3 regions of the Candidatus Enterococcus dunnyi genome follow, and region 3 is predicted to be linked to each of the others. Evidence: predicted binding sites of a transcription regulator. Region 3 holds the regulator's gene; each other region holds the start of a gene.
What was found. The regulator NrdR, encoded in region 3, represses ribonucleotide reductase genes. The targets are predictions, from matches to a motif close to ACACNATATATNGTGT.
Positions count from the first base shown of each region.

Region 1: the regulator NrdR is predicted to act here: its motif matches at 2,513-2,528, upstream of pnuC (nicotinamide riboside transporter PnuC).
Region 2: the regulator NrdR is predicted to act here: its motif matches at 2,497-2,512, upstream of nrdD (anaerobic ribonucleoside-triphosphate reductase).

Region 1 covers NZ_CP147246.1:3,088,089-3,092,309, reverse strand. Annotated here, with positions in the region: gene rlmD (23S rRNA (uracil(1939)-C(5))-methyltransferase RlmD) at 1-844, opposite strand, end outside; gene A5889_RS14535 (deoxynucleoside kinase) at 1,010-1,651, opposite strand; gene pnuC (nicotinamide riboside transporter PnuC) at 1,669-2,355, opposite strand; gene A5889_RS14525 (diacylglycerol kinase) at 2,632-3,696, opposite strand; gene gatB (Asp-tRNA(Asn)/Glu-tRNA(Gln) amidotransferase subunit GatB) at 3,713-4,221, opposite strand, start outside.
Region 2 covers NZ_CP147246.1:2,949,915-2,954,135, forward strand. Annotated here, with positions in the region: gene nrdG (anaerobic ribonucleoside-triphosphate reductase activating protein) at 1-60, opposite strand, end outside; gene nrdD (anaerobic ribonucleoside-triphosphate reductase) at 200-2,392, opposite strand; gene A5889_RS13900 (ABC transporter ATP-binding protein) at 2,702-3,469, shown strand; gene A5889_RS13905 (ABC transporter permease) at 3,459-4,221, shown strand, end outside.
Region 3 covers NZ_CP147246.1:104,940-109,160, reverse strand. Annotated here, with positions in the region: gene A5889_RS00465 (replication initiation and membrane attachment family protein) at 1-1,396, opposite strand, end outside; gene nrdR (transcriptional regulator NrdR) at 1,409-1,894, opposite strand; gene A5889_RS00455 (glycosyltransferase) at 2,128-3,756, opposite strand; gene A5889_RS00450 (pectate lyase-like adhesive domain-containing protein) at 3,791-4,221, opposite strand, start outside.

The DNA of each region.
Region 1 (4,221 bases), 520 kb from region 3:
AAGAAATTTCAAATTTCAAATCAAAAATCGTATCAATGATCTGATCTTCACCATGAAGTAAAATTGTTTCATCACCAAAAATGACATTTGTTTTTTTCGGATTGACATTCTGTACGATGCTAACCACTTCAGGAAGCGCCTCTAAAATATCAGGGACGATTTTACTTGTCGGGAATAGTTTTGGTGTTCTTGTAATCAGAACTACCATCATTTCTCCAGTATGATAGCCTCTACGAACAACGATATGTCGTAAGTTTCCAGTGTTATCAGACTCATTATATGGTTTCACACTGTAACGTCTCATGATATCACGAATCTTGATCACTGCTTCATCGATCTTAGGATCTTGGATATAAAAATGTTCCAATGGAATCAAATCATGGCTATTTTTTCTAAAGAAACCTGTTTGTAATTGATTATCGATTTTTCTTACTGGAATTTGTGCTTTATTACGATAGCCCCATGGGTTTTTCATTCCTAAAGTATCTAAAACTGGCACATCCGGCAATTTGGCTACACGCTGCATCACGTTTTTTACTTGGTTGGTCTTGAAATTTAATTGGGCTCCATAAGCTAGATGCTGCAGTGGGCTGATGCCGACTTTGGTAAAATTTCGATCCTTGACTGGTACACGGTCTTCACTCGATTTTAAAATAGTCACTACTTTTCCATATCCAAAGCTTTTACCGACTTTCAGGACTTTGATTTCGATTTTCTCACCTGGTAAAGCATCTTCTATAAATAGCGGATAACCATCGATTTTAGCTACACCCATTCCTTCATGGGTCAAATCAATGATCTCTACTTCGATCGTTTCATTTTTTTTTACTGGAAAATTATTCATAGGTCGCTCCTTCTTTTATGCGCTTCACTCATTCTAATGAAAAAGTACAGGAAAAGCAATAGAGAGTTCGGATTTACAGTGAAAGAATTATATTTTTAATGCAGAACATAAAAAGATGAGATAAAAACGGTCTTCTTTACCTCATCTTTCATTATTTCATTTAAACTAGTTGATTTCAGCCAGTTTATTTTCAATCAATTGAATCACTTCTTTTTTTGCTTCATCATTTTCGATAAAATCATATTTATCTCCATCGATTTGAATTTTTGGACTTTCATCATAGTCTTCAAACCATTTTTCATAGCGGCTATTTAGCTCTTTGTAGTATTCATAGAGTTCTGGATCATCGTCGACCTGCTCGTATGAACGTCCACGTCGTTTGATTCGTTCCAGCATTTTGGGAAAAGATACCTTGATATGAACTAATAGATCTGGACGCTTTTTATGTGCAGCGTACGGTAGTTCCTGCAGCATGTTTTCTAACAACGAATCGTAGACCTTCACCTCAGTTTCATTTGCTCTGCCCAAGTCAGCATTCAAATGGAAAAGCAATGAATCTTCGTAGATCGAACGATCTAATACATTATTTTCATGAGATAACGCTTGTTTAATGCTATCAAAACGTTTGTTTAAAAAATAAATTTGTAATAGAAATGCATATTTTTGAGGATCTGCATAAAACAAAGGTAATACTTCATTATCATCAACAGATTCATAAAATGCCTCTGAACCTAAATGTTCTGAAATAATTTCTGTCAAACTGGACTTTCCTGCACCAATTGTACCTGCTAAAACGATCACTGCCATCGAACTCCCTACCTATATTAATTATTTTTTTTAATTTTCAACCAATGTATCATACCATATATCGAGTTAAAGGTGTACATACAATACATAACAAACAATGCATAGTCCCCGCCAGCATGTGTCCCAGCTTTAAACCATAAAATGATAGAAAATAAATTTCCTAATAACCAAAAAACAAATTGTGACTGATACCGATTGATCATCAATAGCATTCCCGTTGCTGAGACACTAAAAGTTACTGCATCAAGTGTTTGCTGTGCATCATTGACAAATCCTAGAAGATAATACGCAGCCAGACCGATCACTAGCCAAATCACCCCCGCATATAACCATTGAACTCCTCTTAGGACTTTGACCTCTGTCACACTTCCAGTTCCATCTTTACTTGCTTTCAGCCAAGCAAATAATCCTGTAATATCCATGATGATATAAAACGTTTGAAGCAGTACCTCTGCATAGACTCTTGTTTTTAGACCAAAATAACCAATGATCAACGCACTGATAAAACCGAATATATAGTTACTTACTTTTCCTTGAGCAATCAGATTGACACAAATAATTCCGGATAAGCCTCCAACTAATGTGATCCAACTGGATGGATTAAAAAGAAACGCGATCAATTGGACTAAAATCATTATTATCAAAAATAAATAGCTTTTTCTTTGCCAGCCTTTAAAATCATTTATAATAAAATTTGCACTCATCTCAAACAAACCTCTCGCGACTGTTATTATCACCTTCTGCAGAATTGACGACTTCATTAATTTACTCTTGTTTGCATCAGAAGTCAATGAGAATCCTTCTCAATAATGAATTATGAGAGCTTTTTTATGCTATATATTGTGTTTGCTAATTATACAGAAACCATATATTGTGTTTTTTCGATAAAGTCTCTCATTTTTGAATCAAGCCTCCTAATTAAAAAGAGGTCCCAGTCAAAACTAAGATGTTTTGACTGAAACCTCTTTTTCATGAAAGAATCAACCGATTTGTCCATTGTTATCAATATCTTCTTCGGTCAAACGCTCAACTTCTTTTACAAACTCTTTGCTTGCTGCATGATACTGATCTTCTTCTTCCTGACCATCTTCATCCTTATATTCACTTAGGACTGATCCCATGATCGCATTTGAAGGAATCGCATCGGCATTGGCAAACATTTCAATATGCTGATGTAAATTCGTAAATTCCATTGGAGCATCGCCGCCATATTCTCCGTCTAAATTGATCATCATCTTCGCTTTGGGGTCTAGAGTTTCAGCATGTAAATAGCTTGTTTTCGTATAAATCAACCGTGGATCTTCCACATGCTTGCCACCATTTAACATCAAGGCAACTAAATGAAGGATCTCAAAAACATTTGCTGTTTTAACGATGATCAAAGAAAATTTGCCATCATCCAGTTTGGCGTCGGGTACGATCGTTTCAAATCCTCCAACTGAGTTTGTCAGCCCAAGGAAAAACATGGATGCATTTCCTTCATATACACCTTCGTCGTATTCCATCCGCATCTTGATCGGTTTGACCCGCGGCAGCATTTCAGCACCCTTAGCTAAATAAGCAAGGTAGCCAAAAATACTTTTCAGTTCCGAAGGAACTTCATACGTCAACTCAGTTAAATGACCACCTGCTGCGATATTGATAAAATAGTTCTCGCGCGCACGGCCAATGTCCATTTTGACTGTCTGGTTTTTACGAATCACTTCCGCTGCCCTGACAATATTATCTCGAGGGATTTTCAATGCTCTTGCATAATCATTCGTTGTTCCAGCAGGTATAATCGCCATCTTGGGACGATTTTCTAAAGGAGCGATTCCGTTCACTACTTCATTGATCGTTCCATCTCCCCCCGCTGCAACAATCAGGTCAAATCCCGATTCGGCTACACGGCGGGCTTCATTTTTAGCGGAATTTTCTTCTGGAGTTGTGGCAAAAGCACTAGCTTCATATCCACATTCTTCCAAGATCGAAAGAATGTCTGCTAGGTTTTTCTTGACTAGTTCTTTACCGGAAGTTGGATTATAAATTACTCTTGCTTTTTTCATCTGCATCTGCTGCTTTCTATCGTTTTGTCAATTCTTCTTGGAGCAGTTTGTTTACAACACCTGGGTTTGCTTGACCTTTCGTTGCTTTCATGATTTGACCTACTAAAAAGCCGACTGCACGGTCTTTCCCATTTTTAAAATCATCGACAGATTGTTGATTGTTATCCAACACATCATTGATGATCGGCAACAATTGAGAAGGATCAGAAAGTTGAACTAGACCTTTCGCTTCAACAACTTCTTTAGCATCTCCGCCATTTTCGATCAATTCTTTAAAGACTTTTTTCGCGATTTTCGAACTGATCGTGCCATCTGCGATCAACGTGATCATTCCAGCTAGATTTTTAGGCGTTAGTTTTGTATCAGCCAACTCGACTTTTTCGCTATTCAAGTAAGCAGAAACTTCACCCATCAACCAGTTTGATACTTGTTTGGCATCTGCTCCCTCTGCTAAGGCAGCTTCGAAGAAATCAGACATTTCTTTCGTCAATGTCAAGACCATTGCATCGTATTCTGGTAATCCTA
Region 2 (4,221 bases), 650 kb from region 3:
AGCAACATAGTTTTGACTAAGCTCATCTGCTAGCCACTCTTGAGGTTTAGGATTTCTCATGACAGTTCCTTCTTTCAAATAAAAGTAAACAACATTTCCATAGTAGTTCATCTAAATGACGATTATGAATAAGAAGTACAATAAATAGCTAAACAACTGAAAAGGTGAGACTATTTTTCCAGTTGCTTAGCTGAATGGTTTATTTCATATGCTTCACTCGTGAAGAGATTTCTTTGTGTCGGCCATGAACCATCGGTCTTGCTTGTGGATTACCTAGATAGCCGCAAGTCCGTTTTACAACATCACAAGATTTTGGATCATGATTGCCGCATTGTGGACATTCAAAGCCTCGTTCAGTTGGATTGAAATCTCCCTCAAAGCCGCATTCATAGCAATGATCGATCGGTGTATTTGTTCCGAGGTAACCAACACGGTCATAAGCATAATCCCAAACTGATTCTAAAGCTTTAGGGTTTTGTTGTAAGACAGGATACTCACAATAATGAATAAAACCACCAGAACAATATTGAGGATAGTCTTTTTCAAAATCTAGTTTTTCAAATGGCGTTGGATTTTTACGTACATCATAATGGAAGCTATTTGTGTAATACTCTTTATCGGTGATATTCTCTACTACTCCAAATTTTTCAGCATCCAAGCGGCAGAAACGGTCAGTCAGACTTTCACTAGGCGTAGAATAGACACTGAAATGATAACCATAATCATTGCCCCATTGATCGGCATGGGCTTTTAGATCTTTCAAGATTGCAAGCGTGAAATCTTTTGCTTCTGGATCGTTTTCCCAATCGCCACCATAAAAGGCAGCAGCGACTTCATACAAACCAATGTAACCTAATGAAATGGTTGCACGCTTATTTTTGAATAATTCATTGACTGATTCTTTTCTAGATAAACGTTTCCCAAAAGCGCCATACATATAAAGGATCGGTGCATTGGCTGGGATCGCTTCTTTACAGCGTTCCACACGATAGACTAAAGCGTCTTTCATGATACCTAAACGTTCTTCTAAAAGTGTCCAGAATTTATTTAAGTCGCCGTTTGCTTCCATTGCGATTCTTGGTAGATTCAACGTAACTACCCCAAGGTTCATACGACCGACATTGATTTCTTCTCCATGTTCATCCTTCCAGCCCTGTAGGAAAGAACGACAACCCATAGGTACTTTGAAGCTGCCAGTCAATTCAACGATTTTATCGTAACTCAAAACATCTGGATACATCCGTTTTGTTGCACATTCCAGCGCTAATTGTTTTACATCATAGTTTGGATCAGTTTCATTTAGATTGACACCGCGTTTCAATGTGAAAATCAACTTAGGAAAGATCGCTGTTCGTTTTTCACTACCTAATCCATTGATCCTGATTTGTAAGATCGCTTTTTGAATTTCACGCTCAAACCAGTTTAATCCCAAACCAAAGCCTAAAGAAGTAAAAGGAGTTTGCCCGTTTGACGTAAACAGAGTATTGATCTCATATTCTAAACTTTGCATCGCATCGTAGATATCTTTTTGCGTTTTAGCTTTGGCAAATTCTTCTTGGCGTTCAGTGCCGTCGATCCATTCTTTCGCATCTGCCAAATGTTTTTCATAATTTAATTTTGCAAAAGGAGCAAGCAGTTCATCTACACGGTCAGCTGAGCAGCCGCCATATTGACTTGAAGCTACATTAGCGATGATTTGAGAAATTTGAGCAGTCGCTGTTTGGATCGATTTAGGCGATTCAACCTCTGCATTACCAATTTTAAAACCGTTATTCAACATGCCCTTAAAGTCGATCAGGCAACAGTTTGTCATTGGGGTATATGGATGATAATCTAAATCATGATAGTGGATATCTCCTTTTTGATGGGCATTTGCCACATGTGGAGGAAGCATCTTCAATCCAATCGATTTCCCAACGATCCCTGCAGTTAAATCACGCTGTGTATTGAATACATCGCTGTCTTTATTTGCATTTTCGTTGACGACCGTTTGATCCTTATTGATCAATTTACCGATCGTAAAATTGATATCTGTTGATTTGCTGCGTTCAAAATCACGGCGTGTACGGTAGTTGATATATTCTTCTGCAAGCTCGTACTCATTTTTAGCAAGTAAAATATGTTCTACGATATTTTGAATTTCATAGATTTTGACATTATCTGCAAAACGTTCCGCAATTTCTTGATCGATTCGTTCCACGATTTCCTGAATGCGCTCATGAGCAAGGGGGTCTAATGAACCACGAATTTTTTGTTCAGCTTTGATCAAAGCATCATAAATTTTCTGGTCATTAAAATCAACTAGACGTCCATCTCTTTTGATAATTTTCATCGTATGCAAAGGTAAATCAGTAGCACCCACGTCATTTTTAGCTTGCTTAATCTCCATCATTTATAACCCATCTCCTCATAGATTTATTCCTTTCCTATCATAAATCAAATTATCGAAAGTTTCAACTATATATAGTGGCTATTTTTTATTTTTTATCACGTGAACAACTATATATAGTGTTTATTAAAAATGAAAAAAGTATGAAAACGACTGCCTAAAAGGTTTGTGGAAAGTGTCACAACTTTTTGTCAGGAAAAATAAATACTTCCTAAACATTTTATTATCATTACTTAATTGTAAGAGGAATCGATGTTCACCAGTTCAAAAAATTGGTAGAATAAGGACAATGAATAAACTGGAGCGAATCAGATGAAAAAAATTTTAGAAGTGAATCATCTAAGTAAATCTTATGGCTATCGAAATAATAAGGTTCAGGTCCTAAACAATATTTCCTTTTCTGTAGAACAAGGCGAATTTGTTGGGATCATGGGACCAAGCGGAGCGGGGAAGTCAACATTGCTGAATGCGATTTCGACTATCGCTTTGCCGACGACTGGCACAGTTCAGATCGATGGTCAGGATATTTTAAAAATGCGAAATAATCAAATCAGCGATTTTCGTCGCAAAGAATTAGGGTTTATTTTTCAGGATTTCAATTTGCTGGATACGTTGAATGTGAAAGACAACATTTTATTACCGTTAGCGATCGATCGAATACCGATTGAAAAGATGGAGCAGCGTTTGAACCATGTGGCTACTATTTTGGGAATTGAGCAATTATTGGAAGAATATCCTAATACGATTTCGGTAGGTCAAAAGCAGCGGGTTGCTGCAGCTAGAGCATTGATCACAGAGCCCAAATTGATTTTTGCGGATGAACCTACCGGCGCACTAGATTCTAAGTCGGCTGCGGAGCTGCTCCAATATATGACGAATATGAATGTTGAGGATGATGCAACGATCATGATGGTGACGCATGATCCTTATACGGCAAGTTACTGTAATCGTATTTTATTTATCAAAGATGGGGTGATTTTTTCAGAAGTCGTACGCCAAGGATCAAGAAAGGAATTTTTCAATCGAGTGATCGATATGCAGGCCACGATTGGCGGAGGTGGTCGTGCCAATGATTTTTAACTTATCCTGGAAAAATTTTAAAGGGCAATTTTTGAATTATTTAGTTTATTTTGTCAGTATGACGTTTGCGGTAGTTGTTTATTATTGTTTTAGCGCAATTACATACAATCGTTCATTGACGAATCGGCTAGGGCAGGAAATCCATATAGATGGTGCAATGAATCTAGGTGGTGTTTTGATTGTCATCATGATTTTAGGTTTTATGTTTGCAGCAAATCATTTCTTCTTATTGAAACGTCGAAAAGAGATTGGGCTGTATCAGCTGGTTGGAATGAAAAAGGCGCAGATATCCTTATTGTTTTTTATTGAAACATTATTTTTAGGCGCTATTTCCTTGATCACGGGCTTGTTTTTAGGTGTGATTTTTTCGAAGCTCTTTTCGATGATTCTTGCCAAAGCGATGTTTATACAGGTAGAAAGCTTGTTTTCTATCTCGATTCCTTCGATGATTCAAACGAGTGTTGTATTCGTTTTTATGTTACTGGCGGTATCGATTCGAAGTACTTGGCTGATTTATCTGTATCAGGTGACCAATTTACTAACACCTGAAAATAAACGATTAGCTACTTCTAGTCGATTATCCGGATTTAAAGCGGGGCTTGGTGTTTTCGGTGCGTTCTTGATTCTTTTGGGTTATTTTTTATCATATAATATTGTACGGTTTATTGCACTTTTGATGAAAACTTCACTGGGATTTAGCGGTTTTTTTATTGCTCCTCTAGTTATTTTAGCAATTTGCTGTATTGGTACTT
Region 3 (4,221 bases):
CACCTTCTTCTTTTAATAATTCTCGAAGCTCCCTTTCAAGCTCGGCTTGTCTTTCTGGAGATAATTTCTTTTCCTCCACTGGATTGTCTACCCAGTCAGGCAATGTTTCCTGACGAATGACTCGATTATTTTGTGGATAACGGGGCTTGCTTTGATTTGTCTTACTTTTTTGAGCTATTTCACGGACATGTTCGATGGCTTTCTCCGGTGAAACGATTTCGCTTTGAGCCCATTCATTGGCAATTCGATTTACATAGTCTGCCTTTAGCGTAGGCTGCTTTTGAATATTGTATACATAATTGATCAAAATATTGATCACACTATTCGGTAAGCCAGATTTTGAAACTAGATATTTCACTAAAGACCGCTCTTGCGGTGTTGTATACCCGCCTTTGCTATTTTTTAAGGCCTCTAAGTAGTTCAACGGGAAGTTATTTTCACTATCCATGATCATCTGAATATCCATTTCTGAAAAACCAGACATTTTCAATGAATTATATCGATAGGTCTGCTGATCCGCTTCTGAAAGATTCGCCTGTTCATTTTGAACGACTTCACTTTTTCTTTGTTGTTTGTCAGGGTCGTATGTTCTATAAACCGCACGTTCAAAATCCTTAGCATCGATCTTACCCGTATAATAATCAAATGATTTTGAACAAAAATCGACCATATCCAATTCTGTGATGCCAAACAAATTATGAAAAATAAAAACTTCTTCCTTAAATCCATCCTTATTATCCGGCAGTTTTATACCTAAACGCTCGATTCCCTGAATAAAATAGGCCCAGTCAAACGACTCATTTACAGCACTGATTTTTTTAGCAGGACGTGGATCCTCAAATGACGCTTCAATCTGTTGTAATTGCTTATTTTGAGCAACTATCTGTTCTTCTTTAAATAAATAGACATCCTTAAAACTTGCTGAAATCTCTTCATAACCAGCTAATGAGAAAAAGTTTGGCCTAAAACGAGCAAATAGCTTATCCAGCTTTCTTTGACCGACCGTATTCAAAAGAGTCAATGTCAAAACTTCATCTTTGAAAAAGCGCTCAACAGTTTCCGGGTGATTCAATCGATAGAAAAAAATAGTGCCTAACTCTGGATCGTTTTTGACAAACGTATCTAAAAGTCCTATTCCTTCTAATTTTTTTCTTGCGTCTAGAATTTGTTTGATACTCTTATTCATCATCGTGATCAATTCAGCATGAAACAGTGATTCACTCGTACCAGTAGTCTCTATTTCCGACAAAAGTGTCGTATACAAACTAAAGGCATCTGAGCCAATGATCGGTTGATACAAAAGCGTCAATACTTCCCGCTCTTGATCAGATAACGGTGAACTTATACCAACTTGAAAAATGCTTTTTGGTTGGACTTCTTTCCAATTACTTTTCAAGGAAAGACCTCCTTATTTATTGGTTGCATCATTATTTGACGACTTAGCTTTATCAACGATTCCTTGTAATTCTTTCAAAAAGACACTCATATCTTTAAATTGACGATAAACACTCGCAAATCGAATATAAGCAATCTCATCCAGATTTACAAGATCTTCCATCACGTATTCACCAACTAAAGTGGTCGAAACTTCATTTTCCCCTAAACTACGTACCCGGTTTTCAACATTATCAACAATTTGCTCCATTTGTTCCATTGCAACAGGTCTTTTTTCAGCTGAACGAATCAACCCACGCAAAATCTTTTCTCTATTAAATTCTTCTCGATCACCATTCTTTTTGATCACTAGCAATGGCGCCGCTTCGATCCGCTCAAAGGTTGTAAAACGGTAGTTACAATTTTCGCACTCTCTACGACGACGAATCGCACGCCCGTCATCTGCTTGACGGCTATCAATGACTCGAGAATTATTATGATGACATCTTGGACAACGCATAATATTCACCTCATTTATCTCTATTATTATCTATTATTTCGTATAATCGTTGTTTACTACTCGTATTATAACATGAAATGGCTGAGAAACCAGACATTAACTATCTATCTCTATTAATTTTTTCTTATAGTATGAGTTTTATTTAATAACAATTATCCATCGTGAAATAAAATAACAAACCACGCGAAGAAACTTTTCCTTACATGGTTTGTTACAGTTGTATGATTTAAAAGTTATAGCTCTATTTTATTTCTCGTCCCCCAGCCAGTTTTTTTATGAGTAATGTATCCCCAAATTCGCACAGGTGAAAGAACAAAAACCATCCATAATACGGTAAAGGGAAACGCACAAAACACGATCCACTTATCTCTTTTAGCCAAGTCATTTCTTGGAATCGAAATATATGATAACGAATAAACGGCACTAAAGGCTAATGGTGCTAAAAGTAAAAATGGAATATCTGTCATCACGAAAATCAGCCAATACAATAATTGCAGCTTGATCACAATCATCGAAGCAAACATTGCCCAGCCAAAAGCTTGCCTAAAAAACACAAAGCTATTGATCGGAAAAAGGGACAGACGCCAAAAGCCTCTAATAAAGCTTCCTCTGCTCCAACGAAGGTGTTGCCGAACATGATGGCTAAGTTTATTTGGTAACTCAGTATAAGAAACCGCGGTTGACTGAGCAACTGCTCTCCCTAATAAAAGAGCCGCCATCGTCAAAAAACTATCATCTGAAAACTCCACTCTTGCACGGCCAAATCGTTCATTTTCATACCCAAGAGTTTCCGCTAAATTCAGAACCTCCGCACGATAAAAAGCGATCGGTCCACTGTTAACTGCTACACTGCCAAACATCGAATTCATCGATCGTTCTATCAGCACCATATGGCCAACAACCAATAGGTCCGTAATGATCGTTAGGATATTATCTGTAATATTTCGCGTAACAATAACTCCAGCAACAGAATAAACTTGCTCGTCTTCAAAAGGGATAATGCCCTGCTCGATCGCATGCTTTTCAAAAACAGTATCACTATCCACAGTTAAAATAAGTTCATTGTGAAAATCAGCGATATTCAACGAGCGATAGGCTAGTAACTGAGCCGCCCGCTTCCCACTATTTTTCTGAGTTAAAAATTGAAATCGAATATCTTTTTCGGCAAAAATCCGTTGGTACTTAGCAGAAAGTTCAGCATAATCAACTAGTTGACTGCCATCATCCACTGCAACGAAAGAATAAGGTTTTGCTGTTTGATTCAAAATAGAACGAAAAGCATTCTCGATATTTTCAACCGGCTCATTATAGATGGGCATCAGGATATGAACGTTTCGTTCTTTAGTGCCATCACTTGTATAAGGCGTATATAAAGCACTCAAAACGAGTGTTGCAAGTGCCATTCCTCCACTCATCGTAAAAAATGGAGCAATACCACTCAAAGAGTGACGGGAACCACCTGAAAGTCGATAACCAAACCAGATAATACCTAAAATGATCGTCGCAACGACAGTGACAACTAGCATGCTCGTACTTTTTTTAAACAGGATCTGTTCTTTTCCGGTTTTTCGTTTTATTGACCAATAACCAATTTTATACCGTCTAATTTTTGGAATGATTCCAGAATCTTTAAGGACTCTTTTTTTCTGATTATTAAACGTAAAATGAATGATCAAAACGAATAGAACGACAAGAAAAAAGGCTGTCATTGGTAATTTTCCAGATAAAATAAACTGCTCGATCATCTGATCATTAAAATGAGTGAGCTCATAAAAAATAATGTAACCGATAGAAAAAACAGGAATTAAAAATAACAGAGATTTACCAGTTACCTCAAGCAAGAAAAAAAGACTTTTTTTCATTGAAACATCCTTTCTAAATAATCAGTAAACCCAATCAATAGTGATATGCTCTTAAAAGAACCACATCTTTAAAATCCAGCTCCAAACCTGCTGGAAGGTTCAATTCAACTTTACCTAAATCGATACTCTTGCCTTCCCCTTGAATCACCACAGATCGATCAAAACTTTTTTCAGGAAAGTTGAGCAGCAAAATAGAACGACGTTGCTGCTTCTTTTTAGTCTTATCAAAATGAAAGATTTTTTCTTTTTGAACCGTTATTCGATTTTCTGTTGTCAGTTCTTCTTCCGTTTGGGGGAACTTGATATCTTTCTTTAGATCGATTTCACTTATATGCGTGTTTGATAAAGCCTCGACCAGCTCGGACCATGAAGAAACCTCAGCATATTTTTTTTCCTTTATCACTAGTTGAGTGGGTTGACTTTCTTTCGTCGTTTTTTTAGGCGCTTGTTTAACTAGATGTACCC